Regions from separate parts of the Clostridium sp. USBA 49 genome, predicted to be linked through region 1. Evidence: a T-box and tRNA genes for the amino acid it is inferred to sense, from the RefSeq annotation. Region 1 holds a T-box; the other holds one or more tRNA genes.
What was found. A T-box is a leader RNA that pairs with one kind of tRNA and senses whether it is charged. The one in region 1 lies ahead of B5D11_RS07265 (valine--tRNA ligase), so its partner is inferred to be a tRNA-Val.
Positions count from the first base shown of each region.

Region 1 (7,614 bases):
TTTCCTCATATCTCCTATCATATAAAGAGATCCACATATAAGGAGTAAATCATCTTTTTGACAATAAGATAATCCTAATTTATAAGCTTTTTCATAATCATCTTCAATTTCTACATTAGGATTAATTTTCTTTATATTATAAGCAAGTTTTTTAGAAGTTTCTGCTCTTTCAGAATGAGGAGCTGTAACTATAATTTTAGCTGCTTTAGGAGCTATTATATTTATCATATTTCCAACTTGTTTATCAGCTAATATACCTAAAATAAGAATTATATTATTATATTTAAAATAAACATCAATGCTTTCTTTTAAATTTTTTATACCATCTACATTATGTGCTCCATCTATAACTACCAATGGATCCTTTTTCATAACCTCTAATCTTCCAGGCCATTTTACATTTTTTAAAGCTTTTAAAATATGTTGTTTTTCTATATTTATACCTTGCCTTATAAGTTCTTCTACTGCATGTATTACAACAGAACAATTTAACATTTGATGTTTTCCTAAAAGGTTAAATTCTACTTCATAATAATTTTCATTAGTTTTAATAATAATATTTTGTTTAAAATTATTAAAATCTATATATTTTAATTCCGCAGTATTTCTTTTAACATCTATAAGTTTAGAATTTTTTTCAGTGCATATATTTTTTATTACATTATAGCTTTCTTCTTCTTGAGGATATAAAACCAAAGGTACTTCATTTTTTATTATTCCAGCCTTTTCATAGGCAATTTTCCCTAAAGTATCTCCAAGTATTTTCATATGATCATAACTTATAGAAGTTATAATACTTAATATAGGTATTATAACATTAGTAGAATCTAATCTTCCTCCAAGACCTACTTCAATAACAGCATAATCTACATTTTTATCATAAAAATATTTAAACATAGCACAACTTATTATTTCAAACTCTGTAGGATGTTCATATCCTAAGCTAATTACCTTATCTACAGCTTTAGCTACTTCAGTTACTACTTTAGCTAAATCTTCTTTGGATATATTCTCACTATTTATTTGAATTCTTTCTTCAAATTCTTCTAAATACGGAGAAATATACATACCAACTTTATATCCTGCTTCTTTTAAAATTTCACTTATCATAACAGTTGTAGAACCCTTACCATTAGTTCCTGCTATATGTATACATTTTAATTTTTTATGAGGATTCCCTAAAATTTCTAAAATCTTTTCTGTTCTTTCTAATCCATAATTACTCCCCAATTTTGCAGTATTTTTTATATAACTCATAGATTCAATATAATTCATTTTATCACCAGTTTCTATTTTATTTATATAAATTAATCAGCAGAGGAAAATCCTCTGCTATTTTTAATTTAAATTTTTAATTCTTTGAATAACTGCATTAAGCATTTCTTTATATTTTTCACCTTTAGCTCTTTCTTCATCTACAACAGCCTTTGGAGCTTTATTTACAAATTTTTCATTTGAAAGTTTTTTCTCTACTCTATCTATTTCAGATAAAAGCTTTGTTTTTTCCTTATTAAGTCTTTCAAGTTCTTTTTCTCTATCTACTAAATCTAAAAGAGGAATATATATTTCGGCTCCTCTTGTAACTACTGAAACAGCATTTTGAGGAATTTCTTCTTTAGATTGTAACATATTAATCTCTGATGCAAATGCGAGTTTTTCAAAATAAATTGTACCAGATATAAAAGCTTTTTCAGCTTCTTTTGAAACTAAAGCTAAAATTTTTGCTTTTCTTGATGGTGGAACATTCATCTCTGCTCTTACATTCCTTATGCTTTTAATAGCATCTATAATATAATCCATATTTTCTTCTGCTTCTTTATCATTTAAATTTTCATCATATTCAGGCCATTTTGATATTGTAATTGATTCATATTCAGCGTCTAAATGTGTATATATTTCTTCTGTTATAAATGGCATTATAGGATGAAGAAGCTGCAAACTTGTAGTTAAAACTTTATAAAGCACATTAAAAGTTATACCCTTTGCTCTTTCATTATTCCCATAAAGTATAGGTTTGACTAATTCTATATACCAGTCGCAAAACTCTGACCAAATAAAATCATATATCTTTTGTGATGCTATTCCAAGTTCGAATTTTTCTATATTATCAGTTATATCTTTAGAAACAGTATTTAATCTTGATAATATCCATCTATCAGCTATAGTATAATCTTTATCATCTTTATATTTTTCCATAATATTTTTATCTAAATTCATTATAACAAATCTAGATGCATTCCAAATCTTATTTGCAAAATTTCTAGCTGCTTCAACCTTTTCTTCTTGATATCTTATGTCATTTCCTGGAGCATTCCCAGTTATAAGCATAAATCTTAAAGCATCTGCTCCATATTTTTCTATTACATCTAATGGATCTACACCATTGCCTAAAGACTTAGACATTTTTCTTCCTTCTGCATCTCTTATAATTCCATGTATAAGTACAGTTTCAAAAGGAATATCGTTCATATTATGAAGACCTGAAAATATCATTCTTGCTACCCAGAAGAATATAATATCATAACCTGTTACAAGAGTATTTGTTGGATAAAAGTATTTTAAATCCTCTGTTTCATTTGGCCATCCTAAAGTTGAAAATGGCCATAGAGCGGAACTAAACCAAGTATCAAGAACATCTTTATCCTGTTCTAAGTTACTGCTTTTACACTTTGAGCAAGTTTTTGGCTCTTCTATAGAAACATTAATCTCCCCGCAATCTTTGCAGTACCAAACAGGAATTCTATGTCCCCACCAAAGCTGTCTTGATATACACCAATCTTGAATGTTTTCCATCCAATTATAATATATCTTTTCAAATCTTTCTGGAACAAATTTTATCTTTTTTTCTTTAACAACTTCTATTGCTGGTTTTGCTAAAGTTTCCATTTTTACATACCACTGTTTTGAAATCATAGGCTCTACTGTAGTTTTACATCTATCATGGCATCCAACATTGTGAGTATGTTCTTTTATTTTAACTAAATATCCTTGCTCTTCTAAATCCTTAACTATTGCTTTTCTTGCTTCGTATCTATCCATGCCTGCATATTTACCGCCTAAAGCATTTATAGTTCCATCTTCATTCATAATATTTATTTCTTCTAAATTATGTCTTTTACCAACTTGATAATCGTTTGGATCATGAGCAGGAGTTATTTTAACTGCACCTGTTCCAAAATCTAAATCTACATAGTCATCTTCTATTATAGGAATTTCTTTATTAACTAAAGGTAAAATTAGTTTTTTACCTACTAAATGTTTATATCTTTTATCTTTAGGATTTACAGCTACTGCTGTATCTCCAAGCATTGTTTCTGGACGAGTTGTTGCTATTTCTAAATACTCATCACTTCCTACTACTGGATATTTTATATGCCAAAAATATCCATTTTGTTCACTGTATTCTATTTCCGCATCAGAAAGAGCTGTTTTACATTTTGGGCACCAATTTGTTATTCTATTTCCTTGATATATAAGCCCTTCATTATATAATTTAACAAAAACTGTTCTAACAGCTTTACTTAAATTTTCATCCATTGTAAAAGCTTCTCTTGTAAAATCCGCTGAAACTCCCATTTTTTTAAGCTGCATTCTAATTCTTTCTCTATATTCATATGTCCATTCCCAAACTTTATCAAGAAAAGCTTCTCTTCCCATTTCTTTTTTCTTTAAACCTTGTTTTAAAAGCTCATTTTCAACTTTAACTTCCGTTGCTATACTAGCATGGTCTTCTCCTGGAAGCCAAAGTGTACTGTAGCCTTGCATCCTTTTAACCCTTATTAAAAAATCTTGAAGTGTATTATCTAATGCATGACCTAAATGAAGCTTACCTGTTATATTTGGAGGAGGCATAATAATAGTATAAGGTTTTTTATTTTTGTCTACCTTTGGAGTAAAGTATCCTTTTTCTTCCCAAGTTTTATAAATTCTTTCTTCAAATTCTTTTGGATTATATGTGGTTGCAATATTTTTTAACTCTTCCATAACTTCATCTCCTCATATTGTATATTGTACATTATAATTTTTAACTAATAAATAAAAAAGCCTTCATCCATAAAAGGACGAAGACATAATCGCGGTACCACCTTTTTTCCTACAGACACAAGTCGATAGGCTCTTAAATTTTTAACAGTTAAGAAAACCGTCTTGCTTTACTAAAATTCAAGCAAGAAGCTCCAAAGCTACCTTCAAGGCAATTTGTATAGAAAGTCTCTCAGCCTTAGAACTTTCCTCTCTTAATACTCCAAGCCTTTACTCCTCTTTATCAAAGCTTTTTATTAATATATTATGTTTTAATTATTAATTATTATACTATTATTTTAATATCTGTCAATATTATTTAAGAAATTAAATATTATTAAATTTTTATATAAATCATAAACTTTAAACAATTATTAACACTATTACTTCTCACTTCATAATATAAAGTATACTAAGATTTTTAATGGAGGTATTTATGAAGAAAAAGTATTTAACCTTATTTCCTTTGCTATTATCCTTTGCATTAATTATTACTTTATTTAGTGGTTGTAATAAAAAAAACAATAGTGATGTTATAAAGGTGAAATTAAATGAAGTAACCCGTTCCATTTTCTATGCACCTTTTTATGTTGCTATGAATGAAGGCTTTTTTAAAGAAGAAGGACTAGAGATTGACCTTACAACAGGCGAAGGTGCAGACAAAACTATGCAGCAGGTTTTAAGCCGCAGTGTAGATATAGGTTTTTCTGGGCCAGAACAAGTTTTATACATCTATAATCAAAAAAGAGAAGATTATCCTATAGTATTTGGACAGCTTACACAAAAGGACGGTTCATTTTTAGTGTCTAGAAAAGAAGAAAAAGATTTTAAATGGGAATCTTTAAAAGGTAAAGTTATATTAGGAGGCAGACCTGGTGGGGTTCCTCAAATGACACTTGAATATGTATTAAGAAACCATGGAATCAATCCTTCAAAAGATGTTGAAATGATAACTAATATTGCATTTTCTGCAGTAACTGGAGCATTTAAGGGAGGTACTGCTGACTATGCTGCATTGTTTGAACCAAATGCAAGCCTTTTAAGAAAAGATAATACAGGTTATATAGTAACTTCTGTTGGTGCTTCAGCTGGAATAATTCCATACACCTGTTATTATTCTACAAAATCATATATAGAAAAAAATCCTGAAGTTATAGAAAAATTTACTAGAGCTGTTTATAAAGGTCAGATTTGGGTTCAAAATCACAATGAAAAAGAAATTGCAAAATCTATAAAGTCATTTTTCCCTGGGACAGATGAAGATTTAATTGCACAAGTTGTTAAAAACTATAAAGACATAGATGCTTATGCACCAAACTTAGTTTTAAAAGAAGAAAATATGACCAGGCTTATGGATATCATTCAATCTTATAAAGCAGATATCTTACCTGAAAGACCTCCTTTTGATAAAATAGTTAATAATAGCTTTGCAGAAAAAGCTATAAAAAATGTAAAGTAGTTTTTATTTATATAATATAAAAGAGCGGCGAAAAACTACTATAATAATTATTAATTTTTATAAATAAAAGCCATGCATAAAAAATTTTTATGCATGGCTTTTAAATTTATTGAAAGCTTTTTTAAAATCCTATATCTAAACCATTTTTAGTTTCTATTTCTATTTTTTTATCACTAGCCGCTTCATTTAATGCTTCATTGCCTGTCTCAATGTTTAAATTTTTAAATGCTACAGAAAGCATGAGTTTTATTCTGTTAAGCTGATTTACCTCACTAGCACCTGGATCATAATCTATAGCTGTTATATTTACATCAGGATATTTATTTTTTAATCCTTTTATCATTCCTTTACCTGTAACATGATTTGGAAGACAAGCAAAAGGCTGCATACACACTATATTTTTTACATCACTTTCTATAAGCTCTATCATTTCTGCAGTTAAAAACCATCCTTCACCTGTTTGATTCCCTAAAGATAATATTTCTTTAGCTCCTTGAGCTAATTTATTAATACTTTTAGGAGCACTAAATCTTTTACTTTTATTTAAAGCTTTTTTCATTTCTATTCTGTAATATTCCATACCAACTATAGCGGCATTACTTGCAATTTGAGCTTTTGTTGTTCCTGATAAATATCTCTTTTTAAAATTTGCATTATATGCACAATACATAAGAAAATCCATTAAATCAGGCATTACAGCTTCGGCACCTTCGCTTTCAATAATATCTATTATATTATTGTTTGCTGTCGGATGGAATTTAACTAATATTTCTCCAACTAATCCTACTTTAGGCTTTATTATATCTTTTAGCTCAATATTATCAAAATCTTCTACTATTTTTTTTACATACTTTTTAAAAAGCTTTCTATCTCCTTTTCTTACTGCTTCTTTACATTTTTCTGTCCAAAATTCATACAAAAGATTAGCTGAACCTTTTACTTCTTCATAAGGTCTTACTTTTAAAAGTACTCTCATAAGTAAATCGCCAAATACAACTGCCATCATAGCTTTATTCAAAAGTCCAATCGTTATAGAAAATCCCGGATTTTTTTCTATACCCATTGCATTTAAAGATATTACAGGTATATTTTCATATCCAGCATCTTTTAAAGCCTTTCTTATAAAACCTATATAATTAGTAGCCCTGCATCCGCCTCCAGTTTGAGAAATCATTACAGATAGTTTATTTATATCATATTTACCTGATTTTATAGCTTCTATAATCTGTCCAACAACTATTATAGAAGGATAGCAAGCATCATTGTTTACATATTTAAGTCCTTCATCTACCGCATCTTTATCTACAGAAGGAAGAACAACAAGATTATAGCCTGACGCTCTAAAAGCTTCTTCTAAAAATTGAAAATGAATAGGAGACATCTGTGGTACTAATATTGTATGAGTTTCCTTCATTTTTTCAGTAAAAATAACTCTTTTTAAAGGCTTAGTTATTAATGAAGGTTTAAATCCCATTTTATCTCTTTCTTGCATAGCAGCCTTTAAAGAACGAATACGTATCCTAACTGCACCAAGATTGTTACCTTCATCTATTTTTAAAACTGTAAATATCTTATTAGAACTCTCTAAAATTTCTTGAACCATATCTGTGGTTACTGCATCTAATCCACATCCAAAAGAATTTAATTGAACAAGCTCTATATTCTTTTGAGTTTTTACAAAGCTAGCAGCACCATAAAGTCTTGAATGATATACCCATTGATCAACGACTCTAAGAGGTCTTTCTATTTTACCCAAGTGTTCAATAGAATCTTCTGTAAGTACAGCCATATCAAATTCTGTTATTAAATTTGGTATTCCATGATTTATTTCAGGATCTATATGATATGGTCTTCCTGAAAGAACAATACCTTTTTTACCTGTTTTATTTAAATATTCTAGTACTTCTTCTCCTTTTTTTCTTATATCTGATTTGAAATTTTCCTGCTCTTTAAAAGCCTTTTCTACAGCATTTTCTATTTCAGCCTTTGTAACACCGAAAGTTTTAAATTCTTCAAAAAGTCTTTTCTTAAGTTTTTCTTTATCATCTAAAGCTAAAAAAGGATTCATAAATTTTACATCTTTTTCTTTTAATATATCCATATTAGTTCTTATAACTTCTGAATATGAAGTTACT
Region 1 is NZ_FUYD01000006.1:31,377-38,990, forward strand. Features, by position in the region: gene B5D11_RS07260 (bifunctional folylpolyglutamate synthase/dihydrofolate synthase) at 1-1,275, opposite strand, end outside; gene B5D11_RS07265 (valine--tRNA ligase) at 1,339-3,984, opposite strand; T-box leader at 4,055-4,277, opposite strand; gene B5D11_RS07270 (ABC transporter substrate-binding protein) at 4,457-5,479, shown strand; gene B5D11_RS07275 (2-hydroxyacyl-CoA dehydratase) at 5,601-7,614, opposite strand, start outside.

Region 2 (7,614 bases), on a different contig from region 1:
TCCATTAAATTGATTAAAATCACGAAATTTTGCTAAAATAGTTGTTCCTTGCAGCTTTTTTCCATAACGTATTACCCCATTATTATCAATAGAAAACAGTATAATAGTACCTGACTGTATTTTACCTGGGCGTCTGCCAATAGCTACTTTGCCTTCCCGTCTCATTTTACTGTATTCATCACCAAAATGTTTAATTTGTTTAAAACCTAAATAATATTGAAGTGCAAAAGCAGACATTATAAATATACTAATAAAAATCATAAATTTAATGTTCATCTTACAAATATCCTTTCATTAAAAATTTACTAAAGTCATCTATTGAGTTAATCTCTTGAAGCATATTGATAAGATTTTTTTCACTAATTATAGTAAATAAATAATTATACATTTTCATTAACATTTCCTCTTGAATACTGTTCATTTTTTCAGGTATTACTAAAAAGAAAATTATTTTAAGATTATCTTTCTCTGGATTTAAAATGCCTAATGTTAAATTTAACTTATCAACTATTTTATCTGTCAAATGAGGAAATGCAACTCCATTTTCATAAATCATTGAACTTAAATTTTCTTTTTTTTCGAAGTTTTTATAAATATTTTTTGAAACAATACCCTCTTTAATTAAAGCTTCAGTAATTAATCTAACATTATTTCTATATCCTTTATCGCCATCTAGATGCATTACATTAATATTTACAACTTCACTTATTTTTTCAATAAGAGCATTATTTCTACTTTCTATTTCATTTATTTTTTGAGTTAATATATTTTTATCAATTATACCATTTATCTGAATAATAGGAAGGTAAACGTCCATAGATACATTTTCGGTACTAAAAAGTATTCCATATTCGGATATATCTTTTGTAACTAAATCTGAAGTGGTTAAAAAGTCTATTTTTGAATTTAATCCAATTACTTCTTTAAGCTGTCTTTGAATAAGTTCAAATGCTCCTCTTCCAGCATTTGTTATTACAGCAGCATTTTTTATATTATTACTTTCATCGTAAATAGTTTTTCTTTCATCAAGTATTAATGCAAAATATACAGCAAGATAACTTATATCAACTGTAGTACTAAATAAATTATATTTTTCCCTAAGTACATTCATTGATGTTTTTGCCAATTCAAAAGCTAAAGGAAATTTTATTTTTATTTGATCTGAAAAAATATCTCTTACAGGAATTTTAAATATTAATCTATTAATAAGAAATAATAAATGATACCTGACTTTTTCGAAAAAATCCTCTTTATCAATGTGAATCACAAACTTTTCTTCTACATTTTTAAGCATTTCATTTACAATATCTATTAATTGTTTTTCATTTTTAGTATTATCTACATTAGATGTATACACAGAATTTCTAGTATTTATAGGAAAAGATATAAAATCGATTTCTTCATTATTAATATTAATTTTAAATATATTTTTAATTTCCGTTATAAAATCATTTAATTTACTGCTATTGGCTTCGAAATTTTTATACATGGGAATTTTTGTGTTTAATAAATTCCCATTTTTAATCCTATATATACTTACTAAGGTTGATTTATAAATTAAATATCTACTTAAATTGTTTAATTTATAGTGTTCAGATAATGATTTTATCATATTAATAAATTTATTATTTATAAAAATTTTACTTGGGAAATAATCAAAAACTTCATAAATCAATATCAATCGTTTACTAAATTCACTGCCATTTAATTTTATTCCTTTATTAGGCACTCCTACTATCTCTGCACCATATTTTTTTAGTATATTTTTTGCTTTCTTTAAATCATTATTGACTGTACCTCTACTTACATTCATATAATCACAAAGATCTAGTATATTTACATAAATCCCTTTATCAATTAGTTCATAAAACAAATATGCTATCCTGCATTTATAATCATTAAAATCATACATATTTGCCCTATATAAGTGCTTATAAAACTTATCTTCATCCAAAATATTAAGTGTAATTATATGTCCATCTTCTATTATATTAACATCTAATTCATTTTTGTATATGTGTTTAATTTCTTTAACATAATTATATATATCACATTTAGAATCTACTTCTTCTAAAATTTCTTCACTAGATAATTTGTTTTTTAAAAGCAATAAATTCAGTAATTTATTTATATTTGCATAGCTTGGCACAACTATCCCTCCAAACTAACCTCTTGACTTCCCTCCTGTAATGTTAATTACAGTTCCAGTAATATAAGAAGCCTTATCAGAAGCTAAGAAACTAACAAGGTATGCAATTTCATCTAATTTACCCACTCTACCTAAAGGAATACTCTTTTCATAACCATAATCAAGCTGGTCTACACTTATGTTTCTTGTATATGCTAAAGCTTTATTGTATTCAGGAGTAGTAAGTCCTGTCTTTTCATTTATACCTGGTGCTACACCTACAACTCTAATACCAAATTTCCCAAGTTCTTTTGCCCATGATCTTGTATATGAATTTACTGCTCCCTTTGTTGCAGAATATAAGCTTTGTCCTACAGATCCTTCCATTCCAGATTCAGAAGATATATTAATTATCACCCCTTTTATTTTTTTATCAATCATATGTCTAACTACAGCTTGAGTAACAAATACAACACCTTTTTGATTAACATTTACCATTTTATTAAATGCTTCTTCATCAATTTCATATTTTCTTTCATTACTATAAAAATCAACAAGTAATCTTGGTAAATTAATCCCGGCATTGTTAACTAACACATCAATTTTACCAAATTTTTTAACTGCTTCTTCTACCATAGAATTTACACTGCAAATTGAAGTTACATCTGTTTTAATATTATATACGCCATCACCATTTCCAGTTTCAACATTTAAATCTGCAACAATAACATTTGCTCCATTTTCTTTTAACTGGTTAGTAATATGCAATCCTATGCCTGAATTGCCTCCAGTTACAATAATTGTTTTGCCATTAATGTTTAACCAATTCTCTGTCATATCATTTTACCTCCTTACCTCTTGATTAAATTATAAGCCTTTAAATGATAAGAATTAATACACTAAAATTTTCATAAGTATCATAATTCTTTGTACTAATTCTGAAAAATAATAGGCATATAAATAGCATTAATATAATAAAATCAAAATTAATATTACGTAAGGAGTATATATTTTAAAAAAACATAATAAATTTAATCTTTAATTAATAATAATAACTTTTTCAAAAATATTATTACTATCTTATGCATTATTTATATTGTGTTATTCGTTATTTTTAGTAAATACATATTTGTACTTAAAATAACAAAAAGTCCCAAACAAAATGTTTGAGACTTTTTATTATTTACTTTGGCGACCCAGAAGGGGCTCGAACCCTCGACCTCCGGCGTGACAGGCCGGCACTCTAACCAACTGAGCCACTGGGCCACATATATTTAAATATTTTATTATTATAGTGATAATCACTATGGTGGGCACAACAGGGCTCGAACCTGTGACCCTCTGCTTGTAAGGCAGATGCTCTCCCAGCTGAGCTATGCGCCCATAGTGGTGACTCCTAGGGGAATCGAACCCCTGTTACCACCGTGAAAGGGTGGTGTCTTAACCGCTTGACCAAGGAGCCTTATTTAATTGGAGCTGGCAATAGGAATCGAACCTACAACCTGCTGATTACAAGTCAGCTGCTCTACCGTTGAGCCATGCCAGCATTTTGGCGACCCAGAAGGGGCTCGAACCCTCGACCTCCGGCGTGACAGGCCGGCACTCTAACCAACTGAGCCACTGGGCCATATATATTTAAATATTTTATTATTATAGTGATAATCACTATGGTGGGCACAACAGGGCTCGAACCTGTGACCCTCTGCTTGTAAGGCAGATGCTCTCCCAGCTGAGCTATGCGCCCATAGTGGTGACTCCTAGGGGAATCGAACCCCTGTTACCACCGTGAAAGGGTGGTGTCTTAACCGCTTGACCAAGGAGCCTTATTTAAATTTGTTTTGTCAGCTCTCAAGACCCGACATAGAATATAATACATAAAATTTAGATTTATGTCAACATATTTTTTTATTTTTTTCGTTTTTATTCAAATATATTTTTATAATATATAATAAAACTACATATTTAATCTATTTTCTCTTATATGCTTATTATAGATATTTAATATTACTGTTTTAGTTTTATCTGTAACTAATTTTTCTAAGGAAATTTTATAATAATTATTTATATTACAAGCATATTTTAATTAAATAATTATTAAATTAAAATATCTATTTATACTTTTTATAAATAGATATTTTATATTATTCTAAAAAATTAATTAAAATTTATTTACGTTTTGATAATTCTACTAATGCGCAGCCTTCTATTGCAGTTATTCCATTATTTTTACAAAATTCTAAAATTTCTTCACTTTCTGCTCCAGGCTGTATTAGAACTTTATCTATATTAAGTTCTTTAGCCTCTTTAATAATGCTTAATCCTTTTATAGGATTTATACATAAATCAAGTACATCTATTTTATATGGAACTTCTTTAATGCTTTTATATGTATTACCTGATGTATCTTTAGGATTTACACCTTCTACATTAAAACCTGCATTTTTTAAAGCATTTAATATTTTATAAGCATATTTGTCTGGATTAAGAACATCTCCAGCTACTACCCAATTTTTAAAATTTAAAAATTCTCCTGCATTCACAAAAATCATCTCCTTAATAGTTTGATAAACTACATTTGTATTGGTTTTGTTTAAATTTTGAAAATTAATATATAATACTTTGTTATATTTATTATAACTTAAATAATTATTTTACATAAGTATATTTTTATTATATTCAAAAATTTATATTTAGTATAAAATATATAAATAATATCTCTATATTAATTTAACAAGGTGGGATTTATTTTGAAACATGAACTCATAATAATAGGCGGAGGTGCTGCTGGATCTATGGCTGCAATTTTAACTAAAGATATGGGAATAGATGTAGCTATACTAGAAGGCAGCGATAGGATATTAAAAAAATTACTGGTAACAGGAAACGGAAGATGCAATATCACAAATGAATATATAGAAAGTAGTAGATACCACAGCGATAATCCTAATTTTTTCATCCCAGCACTTGGGGAATTTAAAGTTTCAGATACTATAAACTTTTTCTTATCTTTAGGACTTCCTTTAGTTACTTTAGAAGATGGTAAAATGTATCCTATGTCTCTTCAAGCATCTTCTGTAGTTGATATATTAAGGCTTGCAATTAATGATAGAGAAATACCTGTTTATTTAAACTCTAAAGTTAAAAATATAAAATATAAAAAATCTAAATTTATAATAGAAACATCAAATGGTGAAATTTATGAAAGCCAAAAACTTCTTTTATCTTGTGGTGGAAAATCTCTTCCTTCTAGTGGTTCTGATGGTTCTGGTTATTATTTAGCTAAATCTTTAGGTCATAGTATAATAAATCCTCTTCCTGCTCTTGTTCAACTAAAGCTTGATTATAAAAATCTTAAAGCTTTATCAGGTGTTAAATTTAATGGTATAGCAGAAATATATGTAAATAATGAATTAAAAAGATGTGAATTTGGAGAAATACTTTTTACAGATTACGGTATATCTGGTCCTCCTATTCTTCAATTGAGCAGAATTGCTTCTTATGCACTTTCAAAAGATAGCAAGGTTTTTGTTAGGATAAACATTATGCATACTATGAATGAAGAAACTTTAGAAAATTTTTTTGAAGGACATTTTTCTATATTTTCTCACAGAAGTGTTCATGATTCTTTTATAGGTATAATAAATAAAAAACTTATTCCTATATTACTTAAAGAAGCTGGAATTAATAATATACATAAACCTTGCTGGGATTTAGAATATAAAGAAAAAAGGAATATATATAAGCTTTTAAAAAGATGGGATTTTAAAGTTATAGGTACGAATTCTTTTGCTAATTCTCAAGTAACTGCTGGAGGAGTTAATACAAATGAAGTTAATCCAAATACCATGGAATCAAAACTTATACCTAATTTATATTTTGCTGGAGAAATTTTAGATGTAGATGGTGACTGTGGTGGTTTTAACCTTCAATGGGCTTGGAGTTCAGCTTATACTGCTGCTAAAAATATAAAAAAGATTTAGGGCATTAAAGTAATATTCTTTATGCCTTAAATCTTTTTTATATTTCAAATTATATATAGTAAAATAATCATATTAAAAATTATGTATAAAATTTTATATAATGCTTTTTAATATATCATAATTTATTTCATCATAAGAATTTATTATAATGTCAGCTGGAGATAAATCTTGATTACCTGAATTTAAATTTCTATATCCAACACATTTCATTTTAGCATTTTTTGCAGCTAAAACTCCATTTGCAGAATCCTCAATTACAATACAATCTTTTGGTTCCACACAAAGCTCCTTTGCTGCATATAAAAATATATCAGGATTAGGTTTACTTTTATCTACATAATCACCTGTTACTAATGTATTAAAATATTTTCTAATATTAAACATATCTACTATAATTTCAATTATGTTTATTGGTGAAGAAGATGCAACAGCAAGTAATACACCATTTTTATATAAATCTTCTATAATATTTTTAACTCCATCTATAATTTGAATATTATGATTTCCTGATATTAAATAGTTATAGTAGTTATCTCTATCGTTTTTTACAAGTTCTTCTACAGTTTGTGAAAGATTAAATTTATTTTTTATTGTTTCCCACATATAGTAAGAAGTTGTTCCAACAAATTTATTATGCTCTTCTTTGCTTATATCAAGGCCAAGATTTTTAAAAAATTCTTGCTCAAACTTTAAATGATCTGGTTCACTATCAATTATTACTCCATCCATATCAAAAATAACAGCTTTAAGCAAATATGTCACTCCATTCTTTAATTTTTATTACATTTACTATTGTAATATACATTTAGTTAAAAATCTATTAAATTAATATTTTAAAAATACTAAAGTATTAATTTGATAAATAATAATACATACGATACAATGTTAATTGTATCTGTTTAATATAAGATATTAATTATAAGTATAAATATATTTTTAACTTAATTATATTTTAATATTATATTACGATAGGGGGATTTCATGAGTATTAAAAAACTTTTAAATGATAAACATTTTTATAAAGTTATGCTAAATCTTGCTATACCAATAGCACTTCAAAACTTTATATCATCATCTCTTAATCTAGTAGATACTATAATGATTGGAAAGCTTGGAGAAAAAGCTATAGCAAGTGTAGGACTTGCAAATCAATATTTTTTTCTTTTAAATCTACTTTTATTTGGAATATCTAGTGGTTCTTCTATATTTACAGCTCAATATTGGGGAAATAAAGATGTAAAAAATATACGAAGAGTTCTTGGAGTTTGTTTGATAAGTGGCGGAATAGCTTCTATGATTTTTACTATAGGAGGTTTTATATTTCCTAAACAAATACTTGGTATTTTTTCTAAAGATAAAGATGTAATTATACTTGGGAGTCAGTATTTAAAAATAATAGCATTTAGTTATATAATAACTTCAATTTCGTTTTCTTATTCTTTTGCCTTAAGAAGTACTGGTGAGGCAAAAACTCCTATGGTAGTAAGTGCTATATCTCTTTGTACA
Region 2 is NZ_FUYD01000003.1:230,517-238,130, forward strand. Features, by position in the region: gene B5D11_RS04960 (transcriptional regulator GutM) at 1-276, opposite strand, end outside; gene B5D11_RS04965 (BglG family transcription antiterminator) at 278-2,149, opposite strand; gene B5D11_RS04970 (SDR family oxidoreductase) at 2,165-2,965, opposite strand; tRNA gene B5D11_RS04975 (tRNA-Asp) at 3,318-3,394, opposite strand; tRNA gene B5D11_RS04980 (tRNA-Val) at 3,436-3,511, opposite strand; tRNA gene B5D11_RS04985 (tRNA-Glu) at 3,516-3,590, opposite strand; tRNA gene B5D11_RS04990 (tRNA-Thr) at 3,600-3,674, opposite strand; tRNA gene B5D11_RS04995 (tRNA-Asp) at 3,679-3,755, opposite strand; tRNA gene B5D11_RS05000 (tRNA-Val) at 3,797-3,872, opposite strand; tRNA gene B5D11_RS05005 (tRNA-Glu) at 3,877-3,951, opposite strand; gene B5D11_RS05010 (CoA-binding protein) at 4,294-4,668, opposite strand; gene B5D11_RS05015 (NAD(P)/FAD-dependent oxidoreductase) at 4,876-6,108, shown strand; gene B5D11_RS05020 (HAD family hydrolase) at 6,202-6,861, opposite strand; gene B5D11_RS05025 (MATE family efflux transporter) at 7,090-7,614, shown strand, end outside.
Region 2: it encodes a tRNA-Val, which carries the amino acid that the T-box ahead of B5D11_RS07265 (valine--tRNA ligase) is inferred to sense. The anticodon was not compared.